3 regions of the Janthinobacterium sp. GL_088 genome follow, and region 1 is predicted to be linked to each of the others. Evidence: predicted binding sites of a transcription regulator. Region 1 holds the regulator's gene; each other region holds the start of a gene.
What was found. The regulator sigma-54, encoded in region 1, starts transcription at its own class of promoters, with help from an activator protein. The targets are predictions, from matches to a motif close to TGGCANGNAANCTGCTTT.
Positions count from the first base shown of each region.

Region 2: AC3IQ7_RS04515 (TorF family putative porin) is a predicted target of sigma-54. The motif match lies at 2,460-2,477, and genes of this name have one in related genera.
Region 3: pedF (cytochrome c-550 PedF) is a predicted target of sigma-54. The motif match lies at 4,592-4,609, and genes of this name have one in related genera.

Region 1 covers NZ_CM174453.1:802,137-808,085, forward strand. Annotated here, with positions in the region: gene AC3IQ7_RS03560 (KdsC family phosphatase) at 1-92, shown strand, start outside; gene lptC (LPS export ABC transporter periplasmic protein LptC) at 132-743, shown strand; gene lptA (lipopolysaccharide transport periplasmic protein LptA) at 769-1,350, shown strand; gene lptB (LPS export ABC transporter ATP-binding protein) at 1,350-2,105, shown strand; gene AC3IQ7_RS03580 (RNA polymerase factor sigma-54) at 2,110-3,588, shown strand; gene hpf (ribosome hibernation-promoting factor, HPF/YfiA family) at 3,658-4,020, shown strand; gene AC3IQ7_RS03590 (3-hydroxyisobutyryl-CoA hydrolase) at 4,156-5,241, shown strand; gene rapZ (RNase adapter RapZ) at 5,242-5,949, opposite strand, start outside.
Region 2 covers NZ_CM174453.1:1,001,954-1,007,902, reverse strand. Annotated here, with positions in the region: gene AC3IQ7_RS04525 (ammonium transporter) at 1-1,250, opposite strand, end outside; gene AC3IQ7_RS04520 (P-II family nitrogen regulator) at 1,262-1,600, opposite strand; gene AC3IQ7_RS04515 (TorF family putative porin) at 1,612-2,379, opposite strand; gene AC3IQ7_RS04510 (accessory factor UbiK family protein) at 2,650-2,898, shown strand; gene AC3IQ7_RS04505 (YifB family Mg chelatase-like AAA ATPase) at 3,013-4,533, shown strand; gene AC3IQ7_RS04500 (hypothetical protein) at 4,598-5,143, shown strand; gene AC3IQ7_RS04495 (DUF1840 domain-containing protein) at 5,325-5,669, shown strand; rRNA gene rrf (5S ribosomal RNA) at 5,731-5,843, opposite strand.
Region 3 covers NZ_CM174453.1:1,291,342-1,297,290, reverse strand. Annotated here, with positions in the region: gene AC3IQ7_RS05900 (beta-propeller fold lactonase family protein) at 1-750, opposite strand, end outside; gene AC3IQ7_RS05895 (TonB-dependent receptor family protein) at 955-3,093, shown strand; gene AC3IQ7_RS05890 (substrate-binding periplasmic protein) at 3,212-4,045, opposite strand; gene pedF (cytochrome c-550 PedF) at 4,071-4,556, opposite strand; gene rtcA (RNA 3'-terminal phosphate cyclase) at 4,687-5,706, opposite strand; gene AC3IQ7_RS05875 (RtcB family protein) at 5,723-5,949, opposite strand, start outside.

The DNA.
Region 1 (5,949 bases):
GCGGCGGCCGCGGCGCGGTGCGCGAAATCTGCGAATTCCTGCTGCGCGCCCAGGATAACTATGCGCGCGTCATGGCGCCGTTCCTGGAGTGAGGCGCGCCTTGCCAGTGACATTTGAAAGAGTAAAGCCCTATGCGTAAGCCAGGAGGCGCCCATCGCTGGCGCATGATTTTTACCGTGCTGGGCGCGGTTGTTGTCGCGCTGGCCAGCTTTTGGCTGCTCGAGGTGATGAACAAGAATAGCCAGGACATCACGGCCAGCAAGCATCTGGATGAGCCTGACTATTTCATCACCAATTTCAGCCTGGTGCGCATGGACTTGACGGGTAAGCCCAGCTATATCGTGTCGGGCACCAAGCTCACGCATTATCCGCTGGACGATTCGTCCGATATCGACCAGCCTTTCGTGCGCAAGCTCACGCCAGGCATGCCGCCAATGAACATGAATGCGGAACTGGCGCATATCGACCAGGACAATACCCGGCTGCAACTGCACCGCAAGGTCGTGATCGACCGCGTGGCCAGTCCGAAGGCGCAGAACCTGACGGTCAAGACGGAAGCGCTGACGGTGTTCCCGGATGAGGAAAGAATGGAAACGGACGTGCCTGTCGATATCCTGACGGGCGCCTCGCGCATCAATGGCGTCGGCATGAAGGCGAATAACGCCACCGGCGTGGTGGAAGTGCAGAATGCGCTGCGCATGGTCCTCCCGCCGAAACCGCGCCCGGCCGCGGCGGCAAAATGACAGAATGAAACAAGGAAACCATACTATGAAGAACATCTTGCTGTTGACCGTATTGTCCCTGGCCATCATGGGCGGGGCGCATGCCGAGAAGGCCGATTCCGAGAAGGAAGCCGTCATCACGGCACGTAGCGGCCACGTCGATGACATCAAGCAGGTGCGCACCCTGACGGGCGACGTCGTGCTGGTCAAGGGTACCCTGACCATGAAGGCGGGCCGGGCCCTGATCACGGAAGACCCGCAAGGCTACCAGTTCATTACCTTCTGGGCCGACCCCGGCAAGCTCGCCACCTTCCGCCAGAAGCGCGATGGCGCGGGCGACCTGTGGGTGGAAGGCGAAGCGGAGCGCGTGGAATACGACAACAAGACGGAAGTGGTGAAACTGTTTTCCAGAGCCAAGCTGACGCGCCTGGAAGGCGCGAAAGTGACCGATGTGGCGAATGGCGCCTTCATCTCGTATGACAGCCGCAAGGAAGAATTCGCGATGGAAAATTCCAACAGCGGCACCAGCACCGCGGATGGCGGCAGCGTGCGCATGGTGATCCAGCCGAAGACCAAGGCGCCGGCAGCGGAGAAAGCGCCGGCCACGCCCGCGCCAGGAAAGAAATAATGGACAATACACGTTGCGGCAGCACCCTGATCGTTCGCGGTCTGCAAAAAACCTATGGCAAGCGGCAAGTCGTGCATGATGTTTCGCTGCAAGTCGAATGCGGCGAAGTGGTGGGTTTGCTGGGCCCGAACGGCGCCGGCAAGACCACATCGTTCTACATGATCGTCGGCCTGGTGCCGTCCGATGGCGGCAGCATCGATATCAGCGGCGTGGACATTTCCAGCCTGCCGATCCACCGCCGCGCGCAGATGGGCCTGTCCTACCTGCCGCAGGAAGCATCCGTCTTCCGCAAGCTGACGGTGGAAGACAATATCCGCGCCGTGCTGGAAATCCAGACCGTCGAAGGCCGTCCGCTGACGAAGGCCGAGATCGAGGAGCGGCTGGATAAATTGCTGGCTGACTTGCAGATTGAAAAGCTGCGCGAGAACCAGGCGCTGTCGCTGTCCGGTGGCGAACGCCGCCGCGTGGAAATTGCCCGTGCGCTGGCCACCGATCCCCGTTTCGTGCTGCTCGACGAGCCGTTCGCCGGCGTCGATCCGATCGCCGTGATCGAGATCCAGCGCATCGTGCGTTTCTTGAAGGAGCGCAATATCGGCGTGCTGATCACCGATCATAATGTGCGCGAGACGCTGGGTATTTGCGACCGTGCCTACATCATCAACCAGGGTTCGGTGCTGGCGTCGGGACGCCCCGACGACATCATCGCGAACGAGTCGGTACGCCGGGTCTATCTGGGCGAACACTTCCGCATGTAAGCCAATGAAACAATCATTGCAGCTGCGCACTTCGCAGCACCTGGCACTGACGCCGCAGTTGCAGCAATCGATACGCCTGTTGCAATTGTCTACCCTGGAATTGCACCAGGAATTAGAGCAATTGCTGACGGATAATCCCTTGCTTGAACGCCTCGACGATCCGCTCGACCGTTCGCTGCGCCTGCTGTCCGACGGGGCCTTGAGTTCCACGGCAGCGCCGGCCGAAGCGCCACCCCAGCCGCCAGGCCAGGACGCGCCCGCCGCGCCGGCCGAAGCGGAAACCTTTGATGGCGAGGCGGGCGACAGCCCGGCCGCCGCCGAGGGCGGCGACAGCGACTGGAGCGAGGCGAGCCGGGGCAAGGCGCCCGACGATGAAGATTCGCGTCCGCAACTGGAGGCCCATCACTGCACCCTGCGCGAGCACCTGATGGAGCAGATGCGCGTGACGGTGCTGGAATTGCGCGATCGCGCGCTGGTCGAGCTGATCATCGACGCGCTCGACGACAATGGCTACCTGGAAGAGTCGCTCGACGACATCCTGGCACGCCTGCCGGAAGAGCTGGAAATCGACACCGACGAGATGCGCACGGCTTTGTCGCTGCTGCAAAGTTTCGATCCGCCCGGCGTGGGCGCGCGCAATGCGTCCGAATGCCTGGCGCTGCAAATCAAGCGCTTGCCGCACATCGCCATGGTGACGCGGCGCATGGCCCTCGTCATCGTCGAAAAGCACCTGGCCTGGTTTGCCCAGCGCGATTTCAACAAGCTGAAAAAAGCCCTCGATTGCGACGATGAAGACTTGCGCGAGGCGCAGACGGTGATTCGCCAGTGCAATCCGCATCCGGGCGCCGTATTCGCCTCGGACGTCTCCGATTACGTGGTGCCCGACGTCGTCGTCAAGCGCGCGCGCAATGGCTGGCAAGTGACCCTGAACAACGACGTCATGCCGCGCCTGCGTGTCAACGCCATGTACGCCAACTTGCTCAAGCAGGGCAAGGGCGAGGGCGCCATGGGCGCACAGTTGCAGGAAGCCAAGTGGCTGATCAAGAATATGCGCCAGCGCTTCGACACGATCCTGCGCGTGGCACAGGCGATAGTAGAAAGACAAAAGAACTTTTTCTCGCATGGGGCCGTTGCCATGCGCCCCCTTGTGCTCCGTGAAATAGCTGATACACTGGGTTTACACGAGAGTACTATCTCGCGGGTAACAACTCAAAAGTACATGCTGACCCCGCACGGCATGTTCGAGTTGAAATATTTCTTTGGTAGCCACGTCGCCACCGAAGCGGGGGGCGAAGCGTCATCGACGGCGATACGGGCATTGATCGTGCAACTGACAGGAGCAGAAGACCCTAAAAATCCTTTATCCGACAGTAAGATTGCGGACATGCTGGGGGAACAAGGCATGGTGATTGCGCGACGTACTGTTGCCAAATACCGGGAAGCGTTGAAAATTCCGCCAGTGAGCCTGCGTAAGTGTTTGTAAGTTTTTTTCGGTTCCTCTGCGGGCCGGATAGGATGGACCGCACGAACCCGATCATCTTTAGGAGTGTGTATGAATCTCACCATCAGCGGACATCATCTCGAAGTGACACCAGCCATCCGTGAATACGTACAAACGAAGCTGGAGCGCGTGAAACGTCATTTCGATCAAGTCATCGATATCGCCGTGATTCTGACCGTGGATAACCTCAAAGAGAAAGAAAAACGTCAAAAGGCTGAAGTCAACCTGCGTTTGAGTGGCAAGACTGTCTATGTGGAAAGCTTGGCGCACGACCTGTACGCCGCGATCGATACCCTGATCGACAAGCTCGATAGGCAAGTGATGAAATACAAAACCAAAGTGCAAGGGCACGGTAAAGAGGCGATCAAGCATCTGCCAGACAACTCCGAGGAAGAAGCCGTCGTCGCCGTCTAAGGCCACCCGCTTCCAGCAGTTGTGATCAACTAAGGGCGCACATCTTGCGCCCTTTTTTGCGCCTGGACCTGTTGAACGCAATCTTCCCCGCGCAGGCGCTAGAATGTTTGCACTTTCACTTCTTTCCTGCCTGCCATGAGCGACTTCGTCCAGACCTCCATCCGCAACCGCACCGGGCACATCGTGCTCGACCGTCCGAAAGCCTTGAATTCCCTGTCGCTGGAGATGGTGCGCGCCCTGAGTGCGACCTTGCTGGCCTGGCGCGATGATCCGCACGTGGACGCCGTCGTGATCCGTTCCAGCAGCGAAAAAGCCCTGTGCGCCGGCGGCGACATCCGTTTCTTTTACGATGCGGGCCTGGCCACGCCGCAAGGCGGCAGCGCCCTGCTGGAAGATTTCTTTACGGAAGAATACGTGTTAAATCATGTGATTCATTTCTATCCGAAACCGTATATTGCCGTGATGGATGGCGTGGTGATGGGCGGCGGCATGGGCGTGGCGCAAGCCGGGCCCGGCAATCGCCTGCGCATCGTGACGGGCCGCACGCGCATGGCCATGCCGGAAGTCAATATCGGCCTGTTCCCTGACGTGGGCGGCAGTTATTTCCTGTCCCGCCTGGCCGGCCAGCTGGGCCTGTATCTGGGCTTGACGGGCCTGACGATCAACGCGGCCGATGCCCTGTACACGGGCCTGGCCGATGTCTACCTGCCCGAGGCGCAGATGGGGGCGCTGCTGGCCCTGTTCGACTCGACTCCGGGCGAGGCCTTGCCGGTAGCCATCAAGGCGCTGGCGGCACCGTTCCAGGCCGAGGCGGGGGTATCTCCGCTGGCCACGGCGCGTGCGGCGCTGGACCGTCATTTCAGTGCGGGTTCGGTGGCGACCATCATGGCCTCGCTGGCGCAGGACGACTGTGCGTTCGCCGCCAGGGCGCTGGCGGCCATGCGTTTGCGTTCGCCCTTGATGATGTCGGTCACCCTGGAATTGCTGCAGCGGGGCGTTCACCTGGGCGTGGCCGATTGCCTGCGCCTGGAGCGCACGGTGGTGCGCCATAATTTCGAGCATGGCGAAGTGCTCGAAGGCGTGCGCGCGCTGGTGGTCGACAAGGACAATGCGCCCCGTTGGAATCCTGCCAGCCTGGACGACGTCGACACGGCCATGGTGGCGCGCTTCTTTGTCCCCGTCTGGCCGGCGCAAGCGCATCCGCTGCGCCACCTCGACTAATCAAGCGCGCTCGCGATGGCGCAGCACGACTCTTTCGTTCGGGCCGAAATACTGCGCCAGCCGTTCCGCCATGTACACGGAGCGGTGCTGGCCGCCCGTGCAACCCAGGGCCACCGTCAGGTAGCTGCGGTTGTCGGACTTGAATGACGGCAACCATTTCTCGATGAAGGTGCGGATATCGGCCAGCAGTTCCAGCGCGCTCGGCTGCGCATCGAGGAAGGCGATCACGGGCGCGTCGCGTCCGTCGAGGGGACGCAGGGCCAGGTCGTAATAGGGATTTGGCAAGGCCCGCACGTCGAAGACGAAATCGGCGTCCAGCGGCACGCCCAGCTTGAAGGCGAACGATTCGAAGAACAGGGTCAGCGGCGCGCGCTCGGAGGCGACGATATCCTTGATCCAGGCGCGCAATTTATTGGCGCTCAGTTCCGACGTGTCGATCACATGGCCCAGCTGTTCGATGGCCGACAGGCGCTCGCGTTCTTCCGAAATGCACTCGATCAGGGTGCGGCGGCTGGCCGGATTCTGGTTCGGACGCAATTCATGCGACAGCGGATGGCTGCGCCGCGTTTCCGAGAAGCGCGCCACCAGCGAATGCGTGGTGGCCGTCAGGAACATGACCTTGACGTCATGCCCCTGGTCGCGCAGCAGGGCCACATTGTGCGGCAGGCTGGTCAGCGACTCGGCGCTGCGCGCATCGACGGCGACGGC
Region 2 (5,949 bases), 200 kb from region 1:
ACGCCATGCACGCCGAACACGTCGAGCGAATCATCGGCGCCGATCAGGCGTTTCAGGCCATTTACGCCCCACAGGCAGACGACACCGGCCAGCAAGCCGATAACCAGGCCGCCCATCGGGCCGACAAAGCCGGCCGCCGGGGTGATCGCCACCAGGCCGGCCACGGCGCCGGACGCGCCACCCAGCATGGAAGGCTTGCCCTTGGAAATCCATTCGCCAAACACCCACGACAGGGTGGCGGCAGCCGTTGCCAGCAAGGTGTTGACAAAGGCCAAGGCCGCCACGTCGCCCGCTTCCATCGAGGAACCGGCATTGAAACCGAACCAGCCCACCCACAGCAGCGACGCGCCGATCATGGTCATCGTCAGCGAGTGCGGTGCCATCGATTCGCGGCCGTAGCCGACGCGCTTGCCGATCATGATGGCGCCCACCAGGCCGGCAACGGCGGCGTTGATGTGCACCACGGTGCCGCCGGCGAAGTCCAGCGCGCCTTTTTGCCAGATCCAGCCAGCTTTCAGGGCTTCGCTGGCCGAGGTGGCGGCGTTGGTGATCAGGTCAGGACCGGTCCAGAACCACACCATGTGGGCCGCTGGCAGGTAGGCGAACGTGAACCACAGCACGACGAACGCCAGCACGGCGGAAAACTTGGCGCGCTCGGCAAAGGCACCGACGATCAGTGCGCAGGTGATGGCGGCAAACGTGCCCTGGAAAGCAACGAAGACGAACTCGGGAATGACGACGCCCTTGCTGAAGGTGGCGGCGGCGGCAAACGTGCCCTTGGCCGGATCCCAGATGCCGTTCAGGAACAAGCGGTCGAAGCCACCGAAGAAGGCGGTTTTTTCCGTGAAGGCGATCGAGTAGCCATAAATACACCATAGCACGATGACCAGCGCGAACACCATGAACACTTGCATCAGCACCGACAGCATGTTCTTGGAGCGCACCAGGCCGCCGTAGAACAGGGCCAGGCCCGGGATCGTCATCAAGATCACCAGCAAGGTGCTGATCATCATGAAACTGGTGTCACCCTTGTTGGCGACGGGTGCGGTGGCTGGCGCAGCAGCGGCCGGGGCCGGAGCGGCAGCAGCCGGTGCTGTTGCGTCAGGCACCGGCGTGACGGCGGGGGCGGCAACGGCCGTGGTCGTGGCCGCCTCCGTCTTGGCAGGTGCATCGGCAAAGCTCGGCGTGGCAATGCCAAACGCACACAGGCAGGCTATCCCAGCTAGCAATTTTGTTATATTTTTATGCATCAATATTCCCCTTAGAGCGCTTCGTTGCCGGTTTCACCGGTACGGATGCGGATGACCTGTTCCAGGTTGTAGACGAAAATCTTGCCATCACCGATTTTACCGGTACGCGCGGCGCCTTCGATCGCTTCGATGGCCTGGTCGACAATGGCGTCATCGACGGCCGCTTCAATCTTGGTCTTTGGCAAGAAATCAACGACATACTCGGCGCCACGGTAGAGTTCCGTGTGACCTTTCTGGCGGCCGAAACCCTTGACTTCCGTGACGGTAATGCCTTGCACATTGATAGCCGACAAAGCTTCGCGTACTTCGTCCAGTTTGAACGGTTTAATGATTGCAGTAATCATTTTCATGGCAGTCTCGCTTAAAAGGTTTTGGACACGGTCAGCACGAGACCGGATTTCGCCAGATTCTTGCCATTCGGTGCCACAGACACGATATTGGCCTTGACGGCCGCCAGGGAAACGGTCGCCATGCCAAAGTCCTTGGTCACGCCGATCTTGTAATCGCTGTAGCTGAGGGAATCGTTGTGCTCGACCTTCTGACGGCCCACATGCAGGTTCAGCATGTAGCCATCATGCACCTCGACGTTGGCGCCCACGTCGAGGTAGCCGCTGTTCTTGCTGTCGGCAACACCGAACAGATTGGTGGTCGAATGCGAGTATTTGATATACATCGGGCCATAGCCGAGCTGGCCGTACAGCTCGAACGTGTTGGCATTGGTGCTCAGTCCATTCGAGGGATAGAAATAGTACAGGCCGCCCACGTCATAGGTAAAATCCTTGCTGATCTCGCCCCGCTTGCCGCCGTAGATATCCCATTCCAGATTCGTATCGCCGCCGCCGTCCTTGATCCATTTGATGCTCGACAGCCAGGTGCCCACATACAGGCCCGTCGGGTTATGGGTATAGTCGGCACCGCCGCTGATGGCCGGGTTCAAGCGGCTTTGCGAGATGCCGCGGTAACGGTAGTCGCTGGTCAGCGCCACGTTGTAGCTCACCACGTTATCAGGTACGACTTCGGCCGCAGCAGGCGCCGCCACTGCATCCTGGGCCATGGCGCTACCGCACACGGCGGTCATGGCCAGCGTCAACGCTGCAGCTAAAGTCATGTTCTTGGACAGATTCTTCATGGCGATTCCCTTTTATTGAACTTTTAAAGCGGTTGAGGTTTAAAATCTTGGCTGGAGATCACAAAGCGTTCATACCTTCTTTAGCAGAATACGTGCCAGCTCTCTTGCCACCTTGACAGGTGCGTTTCCGCCCATACATACCCTGCAAGCCTCTGGGCATGCGGGTACGGGCTGCTGAAGCATTGTGAATTTGCCCAGTTTCGCACCAGATTAACGCCGCTGTGCACCGCAATGGTGCGATGCACAGGCCGCACCATAAAAGGACTGACCATGGACATGAATACCTTCTTTAACGACTTGCAAGGCAAGATCCATCAAGCCATCGAAAACTCGCCGGCCAAGGATATCGAGAAAAACGTGAAGTCGATGATGACCCAGGGCTTCGCCCGCCTCGATCTCGTCACGCGCGAAGAATTCGATATCCAGGCGCAAGTGCTGGCCAAGACGCGCGCCAAACTGGACGCACTGGAATTGCGCCTGATCGAACTGGAAACGCACCTGAACGATCCAAAAGCCTGAACCGCTGCTGCACGCAGGGCGCCGTAATCGGCGACCTTGCTGGCATACCTCAAGCCTCCCCCTTTTTCAAGCGCTAGACTGATCCTGCCCGCGTCCGCGCTACAGGGGAGTCTGATGAGCCTGGCCGTCCTGAAAAGCCGCGCCCTGGCCGGCATGGAGGCGCCCGAGGTAAGTGTCGAAGTCCACCTTGCCAATGGCTTGCCTTCGTTTACGATTGTCGGCCTGCCGGATACGGAAGTGAAGGAGTCGCGCGACCGCGTGCGTGCCGCGTTACAAAACTGCGGCTTTGAGATGCCGGCGCGGCGCATCACGGCCAATCTGGCGCCGGCAGACTTGCCCAAGGAATCGGGCCGCTTCGACCTGCCCATTGCGCTGGGCATTCTGGCCGCCTCTGGCCAGTTGCAGGGCGACCAATTACATCACTATGAATTCGCGGGTGAACTGTCGCTGTCAGGCCAGTTGCGTCCCATCCGCGGCGCCCTGGCCATGACCTTTGCCATGCAGCGCAGCCAGCCGGGTGCGCCACGCGCCTTCATCCTGCCGCAGGCGAACGCGGACGAGGCCGCTCTCGTCAGCGATGCCTGCATCTATCCCGCCCACAGCCTGCTCGAGGTCTGCGCGCATTTTGCCGCGCACGCCAACCAGACGGCCTTGCAACGCCACCAGCCCGTGTTGGCAGCGCACGCTTTTCCCTATCCCGACTTTGCCGACGTGCAAGGGCAGCAACAGGCGCGACGCGCACTGGAAGTGGCCGCAGCGGGCGGTCACAATGTCCTGATGGTGGGACCGCCGGGCGCAGGCAAGACCATGCTGGCCAGCCGCTTTCCCGGCGTGCTGCCGCCCATGAGCGATGAAGAGGCGCTGGAATCGGCTGCCGTGCACTCCCTGGGCGGCCACTTCAAGGTGGAGCACTGGAAACGCCGCCCCTATCGTGCCCCGCATCACACCGCGTCCGGCGTGGCCCTGGTGGGCGGCGGCAACGTGCCGCGTCCGGGAGAAATCTCGCTGGCCCACTGTGGCGTGCTGTTTCTCGATGAAATTGCCGAATTCCAGCGCCGGGTGCTCGATGTGCTGCGCCAGCCCATGGAATCGGGCGTGATCAGCATTTCACGCGCGGCCCGCCAGGCCGAGTTTCCTGCCCGTTTTCAATTGATCGCCGCCATGAATCCCTGTCCGTGCGGCTATCTGGGCCACGCCTCCGGCCGTTGCCGTTGCACGCCAGACGCCGTGTTGCGCTATCACAATCGCCTGTCCGGCCCGCTGCTCGACCGCATCGACCTGCAAATTGAAGTGGCCGCCATGCCGCCGGCGGCGCTGGGGCGGCATGCCCGCGCCGGCGAAAGTACGCAAGCCATCGCCACCAGGGTAGCGGCAGCCTATGCCTTGCAGCTGGCACGCCAGGGAAAAGCGAACCAACGGCTGAGCAACACGGAAATCGAACAGCATTGTCGCTTGGAAACGCATGGCGAACAGTTGCTGCATGGCGCCATGACGCGATTGCACTGGTCCGCGCGCACCTACCACAGGGTATTGCGCGTGGCGCGCAGCATCGCGGACCTGGCCGGCAGCCCCGCCATCGCGCAGCCGCATGTCGCCGAAGCGATCCAGTACCGGCGCGTGCTGCGTGAAATATAAGGCGGCCAGTGAACGCCACGCGCGCGCGATTGCGCGTGAGTGGCGGCGCTGCTACCATCTGCTGATGAAAAAAACATCACTGGCCCTCTTCCTGGCGACGCTCGCGGCTGCCAGCATCCTGTCCGCCTGCAGTCCGAAATTCGACTGGCGCGACTATCGCAGCCCCGACGCCCAGTTCACGGCCTTGTTTCCAGGCAAGCCGGCCGTGCTGACACGCGAGATTGATCTCGATGGCAAGAAAGTCAGCCTGACCATGACGGCCAGCGAGGTCGATGGCAATACCTTCGCCATCGGCAGCGCCGTGCTCGACAGCGCAGAACAGGCGCAAGCGGCCCTGCCCGCCATGCAGACGGCGCTGTTGAAAAATATCAACGGCAACGTGCGCAGCGAAAAATCGGCGTCGGCTGCCAGCAGCACGGCGGCCGGAATGCACCAGCGCAGCTCGCTCAGCATCGAAGCGACGGGGATGCAGCAAGGCAAGCCCGTCCTGCTGGTCGGGCGTTTTGTGGCGCAGGACAAACGCATCTTCCAGATCATCATTGTCGGTGAAGAAAGCAAGCTGTCGCGTGACACCATCGACACGTTCATGGACTCGGTGAAACTGGATTGAGACTTAACGCTCGCTTAAAAGGGGTGTTGTCGCGGCAAGCAAGCTCTTGTAAATACGTGCGTTGTCCAACAGATGGCCCTATCCGGCTTGCAAATATGCAATCCGGGCAAACGGACGGCCTGTGCGACATTTCAAGTCGTGATATTGTTTCGACACTAACAACAAGTTTCAGAAAGCGCTTATGTTGATCTCATTCAAATCCAAATCCTCCCCAGAAGTGCTGATGTACCAGGAACATGCCCAGCGCATCCTCGACATCCTGCACAAGAACCCCACGCGCGGCGTCATCACGCCAGCTGAAGCGGGCGATGCCCTGGCCCTGTTGGAAAAAGAAGTCGCGGAAAGCAAATTGCATCCGGAAAATGACATCGAACACGATGCGCATACCCCGGAAACCCTGGAAGATGGCGAAACGGGCGCCCATGCGCGCGCGCAAAAAGTGCATTTTTCGCAGCGCGCCTATCCCCTGATGGAAATGCTGCGCTTGGCCAAGGCGGAAAATGAAAGCATCACCTGGGGCATCTGATCCGATGAACGCCGCAGACGAAAAAAAACCCCGCATCTAGCGGGGTTTTTTTATATAACAAGCCTGACGATAACCTACTTTCACACTGGTTGCAGCACTATCATCGGCGCAAAGTTGTTTCACGGTCCTGTTCGGGATGGGAAGGGGTGGGACCAACTTGCTATGGTCATCAGGCATAACTTTTTCAACAGCCTGCTCCCAACGGGGCAGCAAACCATCTGATCTGAGGAGGCGAATTATATAGCAATTTGCCTGGAAATGGGACTAAAAGTGGGCTTTT
Region 3 (5,949 bases), 490 kb from region 1:
CACCGTGCCGTCGATGCCGTTCGAGACATACACCTGCCTGCCGCTGGGGTGGACGGCGATACCATTCGCATTCTTGCCAGCTGGAATGGTGGCAATCGCCTTGCGCGCGGCCATGTCGATCACATACACGGCATTGACCAGTTCACACGCCACATAGGCGCGGCCCGAGTCCGGACTGAAGCCGATGCCGCGCGGACGCAATCCCACGGCGATGGACGCCACCTGGCGGCGTTGCGCCACATCAATGACATCGACTTGCTCGGCCTCTTCCGCGCTGACCAGCAGCCAGCGCCCATCGGGGCTGAAGACGGCGTGTTCCGGATTGCGTCCCTGCACCTGGATGTCGGCGAGCAAGCTACCCGTATGGCCGTCGAGCAAGGCCACGCTATTGTTTTCCTCGACGGCCACGGCCACATGACTACCGTCTTGCGAGGCGCTGACGCCTTCGGGCGACTTGCCCAGCGCCACCGTGCGCACGGGCGCGCCGCCAGTGTTATCGATCAGCAGCAAGGCGCTGCTGGCTGCGTCAGTGACAAACAATTGCCGCCCGCTGGGGTCGGCGGCGATACCGCGCGGACGCTTGCCCGCCACGATCTGGCGCACGACCTGGTCGGTGGCCGTATCGATCACGCTCAAGGTGCCCGACTTTTCATTGGGAACATAGGCAAAGGGAGCGGCTTGGACGGCGGTGCTGGCGAGCGCCGGCAACAGCCAGCACACCTGGCGCAAGCGCGAGAAGAAGTTGGGCATAATCACCTTTTCAATGGAAAAACACAGGAAAAGCGCGCTGCATCGGCGCATCTGAACATTGCTGTATGCAAACGCCGTGCCACTGACACGCGTATAATTTCCGCCCACCAATGGAGACATGGCAGGCATATTGCTTGATACAACTATGCAGACCTGTGGCGCTCACGCGCTCAAGCAGGCTTTTATTCACATTGGAGAATCCGCATGCAGCATCGTTTCCGCCTGAACACCATCGCCAGCCTGTTTGTCGCCGGCAGCGCCACCCTGGCCCCCCACGTCTTTGCCGCCGAGGCAGCTGACCCGGCCAACGGGCAACTGATGGATACGGTAGTCGTCAGCGGCAGCCGCATCGCCCACCCCAGCCAGGAAGTGCCGGCGTCCATCGACGTGGTCGACAGCGCCCGCATCCAGGATGGGCAAATCCGCGTCAACGCGTCAGAAGCGCTGGCGGCCGTGCCGGGGCTGGTCGTGCAAAACCGCCAGAACTACGCGCAAGACTTGCAAATCTCGTCGCGCGGCTTCGGCGCACGCTCGGCCTTTGGCGTGCGCGGCGTCAAGCTGATCAGCGATGGCATTCCTGCCAGCATGCCGGACGGCCAGGGTCAGGCCGCCACCTTCAACCTCGATACGGCCGAGCGCATCGAAGTGCTGCGCGGACCGTTTTCTGCCATCTACGGCAACCATTCGGGCGGCGTGATCCAGCTGTTTTCCATGGATGGGCAAAATCCCCCGTCCGTCGAACTGAATGTCACGGGCGGCAGCTACGGCACCAGCAAGGTGGACTTGACGGCACAAGGCCAGGCAGGCGGCATTGGCTACGTGCTCGACGGCTCGCGTTTCCGCACGGACGGCTTCCGCGACCACAGCGCCGCCACGCGCGAACAGGCATTCGGCAAGATCACCGTCAAGCCCACGGCGGACAGCAAGCTGACCATCGTCGCCAACAGCCTGCATCAAGGCAACACGCAAGATCCGCTGGGTGCCACCTGGCCCACGTTTGCCGCCGATCCGCGCGCCGGCGAAATCGACGCGACGGATACGCAAAATCCGAAACGCACCCTGGCCGAACGCTACAACACGCGCAAGAGCATCGACCACCAGCAAATCGGGGCCACCTATGAACAATCGTTCGGCGATGACCGCCTGCATGTGATGGTGTATGGCGGCAACCGCGACGTGATCCAGTACCAGGCTTTTACCAAAGGCTTCCAGGCGCCGCCCAGCCATTCAGGCGGTGTGGTTGACTTCCAGCGACAGTTCTATGGCATCGATACCAACTGGCTGCATGTGAACCAGCTGGCTGGCGGCAAGCTGAGCACGACCATCGGCATCGACTATGGCCGCTCCAGCGATGATCGCACGGGCTATGAAAATTACGTCGGCAACACGTTTGGCGTAAAAGGCAAGCTGCGCCGCGACGAGCAGAATGTCGTCTCCAGCCTCGATCCCTATATCCAGGCGGAATGGCAAAGCGGCCCATGGCTGCTCAGCGCAGGTTTGCGCTACAGCAAGATGAAAGTGGCGGTCGATGACCACTATCTCAGCAATGGTGACGATAGTGGCAGCCTCGAGTTCAGCCATACGACGCCGGTGCTGGGCCTGCTGTACAAACTGACGCCGAACGTCAACGTCTACGCCAGCGCCGCGCGCGGCTTCGAGGCGCCTACCCTGAACGAACTGTTTTACTCGGGCACGGCCGGCGGCTTCAATTTCAACTTGAAACCGGCCACCAGCACCAACCTGGAAGCGGGTATCAAGGCCAGGATCAATAACAACACCCACGTGAACGCGGCCGTGTTCCAGATCAAGACCAGCGACGAACTGGTGGTCGACAAGTCCAGCGGCGGGCGCACCAGCTATCGCAATGCGGGTAAAACCTTGCGCCAGGGCATGGAAGTGTCGCTGGATTCGAACCTGCCGTATGGCTTCACGACAAAAGTGGCCCTCACCAGCCTGCACGCCGTGTATGACCAGGCGTTTGGCAGCGTGCGCGAAGGCAGCCGCTTGCCGGGCGTGCCCAGCGCCAACCTGTTCGCGGAACTGGCTTGGAAAGACACGTTCGACCGCTTTGGCGCGGCGCTGGAAAGCGTGGCAAGCAATCAGGTCTACGCGGAAGACAGCAACATCGAAAAACCGGCACCCGGCTATACGGTGTTCAATGCGCGCTTCAACGCCAAACAAAACGTGGGTAATTGGCGCTTCAAGGAATTTGCCCGCCTGAACAATCTTTTCGACAAGACCTACGTGGGTTCCGTCATCGTCGGCGACAGCAACAAACGCTACTATGAAGCGGCGCCGGGACGCAATTGGTTGCTAGGTGTCAGCGCCCAATACTCCTTTTAAGAACACCTGAGAAAAAGTCCATGGCGGCGTTGCATTGCCCTGAACATTTTTCAGGCGTTCTCATGAAAAAGCCCGTGCGTCTTCCGATGCGCGGGCTTGTAAACTCAAGCAAGCTACTTCAAGGCCGCGCTTCCTTCACGCCATATTTCTCAAAGATGGTTTTTAATTCGCCGCTGGCCGCCATCTCGTTCATGGCTGCCTGCAGCAATTTCGCCACGTCGAGCTGCTGACGGCTGACGGCAAGGCCAACGGCCCAGCCAGCACGCGGCAAGCGGGCGAACGCCACTTCGCTCATGGGGAAAGCGGGATCACTTTTCAGCACCGATTCGATTTCCGAACGGTTGGCCAGCACGGCGTCGAGCTGACCCGCCTGCAATTGCTGCAAGGCTTCGGCAGCCGTGTCGAAAATACGCACATCGTCGCGGTACTTGCCATTGTCTTCACCCAGCATCAGCATGGCCGCGATCGAGACCTTTTCCACGCCGATGCGCTTGCCAGCCAGCGAAGCGACGCCATCGAATTGCGGCACGGCTTGCGCACTGCGCGCCAGGCGCACGGTTTCCACGTAGTATGGCGCGAATATCTCGACCTTGTCGTTATCCGCCATCAACTTCTTGTCGACCGGCACATGCAGCATCACATCGGCGGGACCATAACCGAGGTAATGCCCCTTCCACACCATATTGCGCAAATCGTCGTTCAGGTTTTCGCCGGCGGGAAATGGCAGCAAGCTCAGTTTCAAGCCCAGCTTTTTCGCCAGCGCTTCGGCGATGTCGATATCGATGCCCGCCCCCTTGTCGGAAAATGGCGCGAACTCGTTGTACACAGCCACTTTCAGGCTGCCCGACTGCTGCACTTTTTGCCAGTCGGCGCGCGCCGGCGCGGCTGCGCACAGCGCCAGGCAAGCGAGCGAGATCATCGCGCGCGCACCCCGGAGTTGAAATGAACGCATGGGACTCCTTCGTGATCAATTCGACTTAATTAGATTCGCGGCGGGTTTCCAGATAGGTCTTGATGGCCCACATGGCTTCCTGGTTGAACACGCCTTCGAACGGCGGCATGTACACGGCGCCATTGCGTACTTTACCGTGGCGGATGGTGGTCAGGTAGTAATTGTCCGTCTCCTTGTAGCATGCCTGTTTCTTTGTCTCATTCTTGATACCGAAACAATCGCGGTCCAGCTGGCGCAAGTCCGGCGCGATACCGCCCGAGATGGCTTCGATGCCGTGGCAGCGGGCGCAATTCTGGTTGTAGGCCGAGGTGCCCACCGTCAAGGCCAGCTTGTTGCCCCGATACGGGTTTTGTTCGAGCCACTTGTCGCCCACCTTGGGCAAGCCCGTGGTGTCGACGCCTTGTGGCGTGACATTGCCGTGCGCATAGGCATGCGGCAAGGTCAGCAGGGAAGTGAGGGCAACGGCGCCGGCGGCCGCCACGCCGAGCAGGGTACGAATGGAATAGGTCATGCTGGTCTCCTTGGTTTTTTAGTCAATATCCAAGAAGAGCAAATGCCATGCCATGCACATATGCCCCACATCCGGCCGCCCATGTATCAATTTGGAACAGCTGCAACACGTAGTTGTGTCACCACGCGCGTCAGGCGGCGGTCACCGTGCAGATGCTGCCCCGCTCCTGCTGCTCGAAAGTGATGCGCACGGGCAAAAATCGGGCAATCACTTCCGCATTCGTCAGCGCATGCTGCGACACCTTGTTGCAACTGAAGCTACCGCCACCGGCCAGCGCCATCGGCAGCAAGAGCTGGTCAGCCAGGTGCTCGCCGACAGCCGCATCCGTCTTGAGATAGGCGCGCACCTCGTTCAACAGGCGCTTGGCCACCGATTCGGCCAGCAAGGACTTTTCGCCGAAAGAAGTAAACACTTCCGTGACATGCTCATGCTCGAGCGTCAACAGCAGGACATTGCCCGGTCCCTGCTCCGCCGGCAAGCCGACAAGGTGCAGCTGCTTGCCACTCCAGCCCATGACGCTGGCGACACGCTCGAGCTCGCGGTGCGCCACCTGCACATGCACGCCCGCCACCACGCTTTCCGCATACCCTGCCTTCCGTTCACCGCGCTGCAGCAACGCGATGGGCCGCAAGCGCTGGCACGGTTGCACGGTGGCCATCACCTCGCCGCCGCCGGCAGGATGAAAACCATAGCGTTGCAGCGTAATCTCCATCTCGGCGCCCATCTGTTCCAGGACACGGCCGTACGCACGCTGCAAAAAATGGACGGACGGCGCCATGGCATTGTGCGTGCCGCCACTGATGCGCACGGTGGATGGCCCATCCGCATGCAGCAGGGCCGGCAGCAAGGTTTGTAATACCAGAGTGCAACTACCGGCGCTGCCGATGGCAAAGCGGTAATCGCCGCCGCGAATGGGGCCCGGCGCGAATTCCAGGCTCGCTGCGCGCAGCGCCACCGGCGTCGTACGCGCCCCGCAAATGGCGGCTGCCGCCTGCACGGCCAGCAGATGCTGGCGCAGCAAGCCGGGCTTTTCCCGCCCCGCGCGGATATTCGTCAGCCGGAATGGCTGCCCCGTAATCATCGAAAGGCTTAGCGCCGAGCGCAAAATCTGTCCGCCGCCTTCGCCTTGCGCTCCATCAATTTCTATCATTTCTTCTTTCTCTCTATTAACCTTTGACGCAGACGACCTGCTTCAGGATATGCACGACATCAACCAGTTCGCGCTGCGCCAGCATTACCGCATCGATATCCTTGTAGGCCATCGGAATTTCATCGATCACGTTTTCATCCTTGCGGCATTCCACGCCTTGCGTGGCGCGGATCTGGTCGTCCAGGCTGAAGCGCCGCTTCGCTTCCGTGCGGCTCATCGTGCGTCCCGCACCGTGGCTGCAGC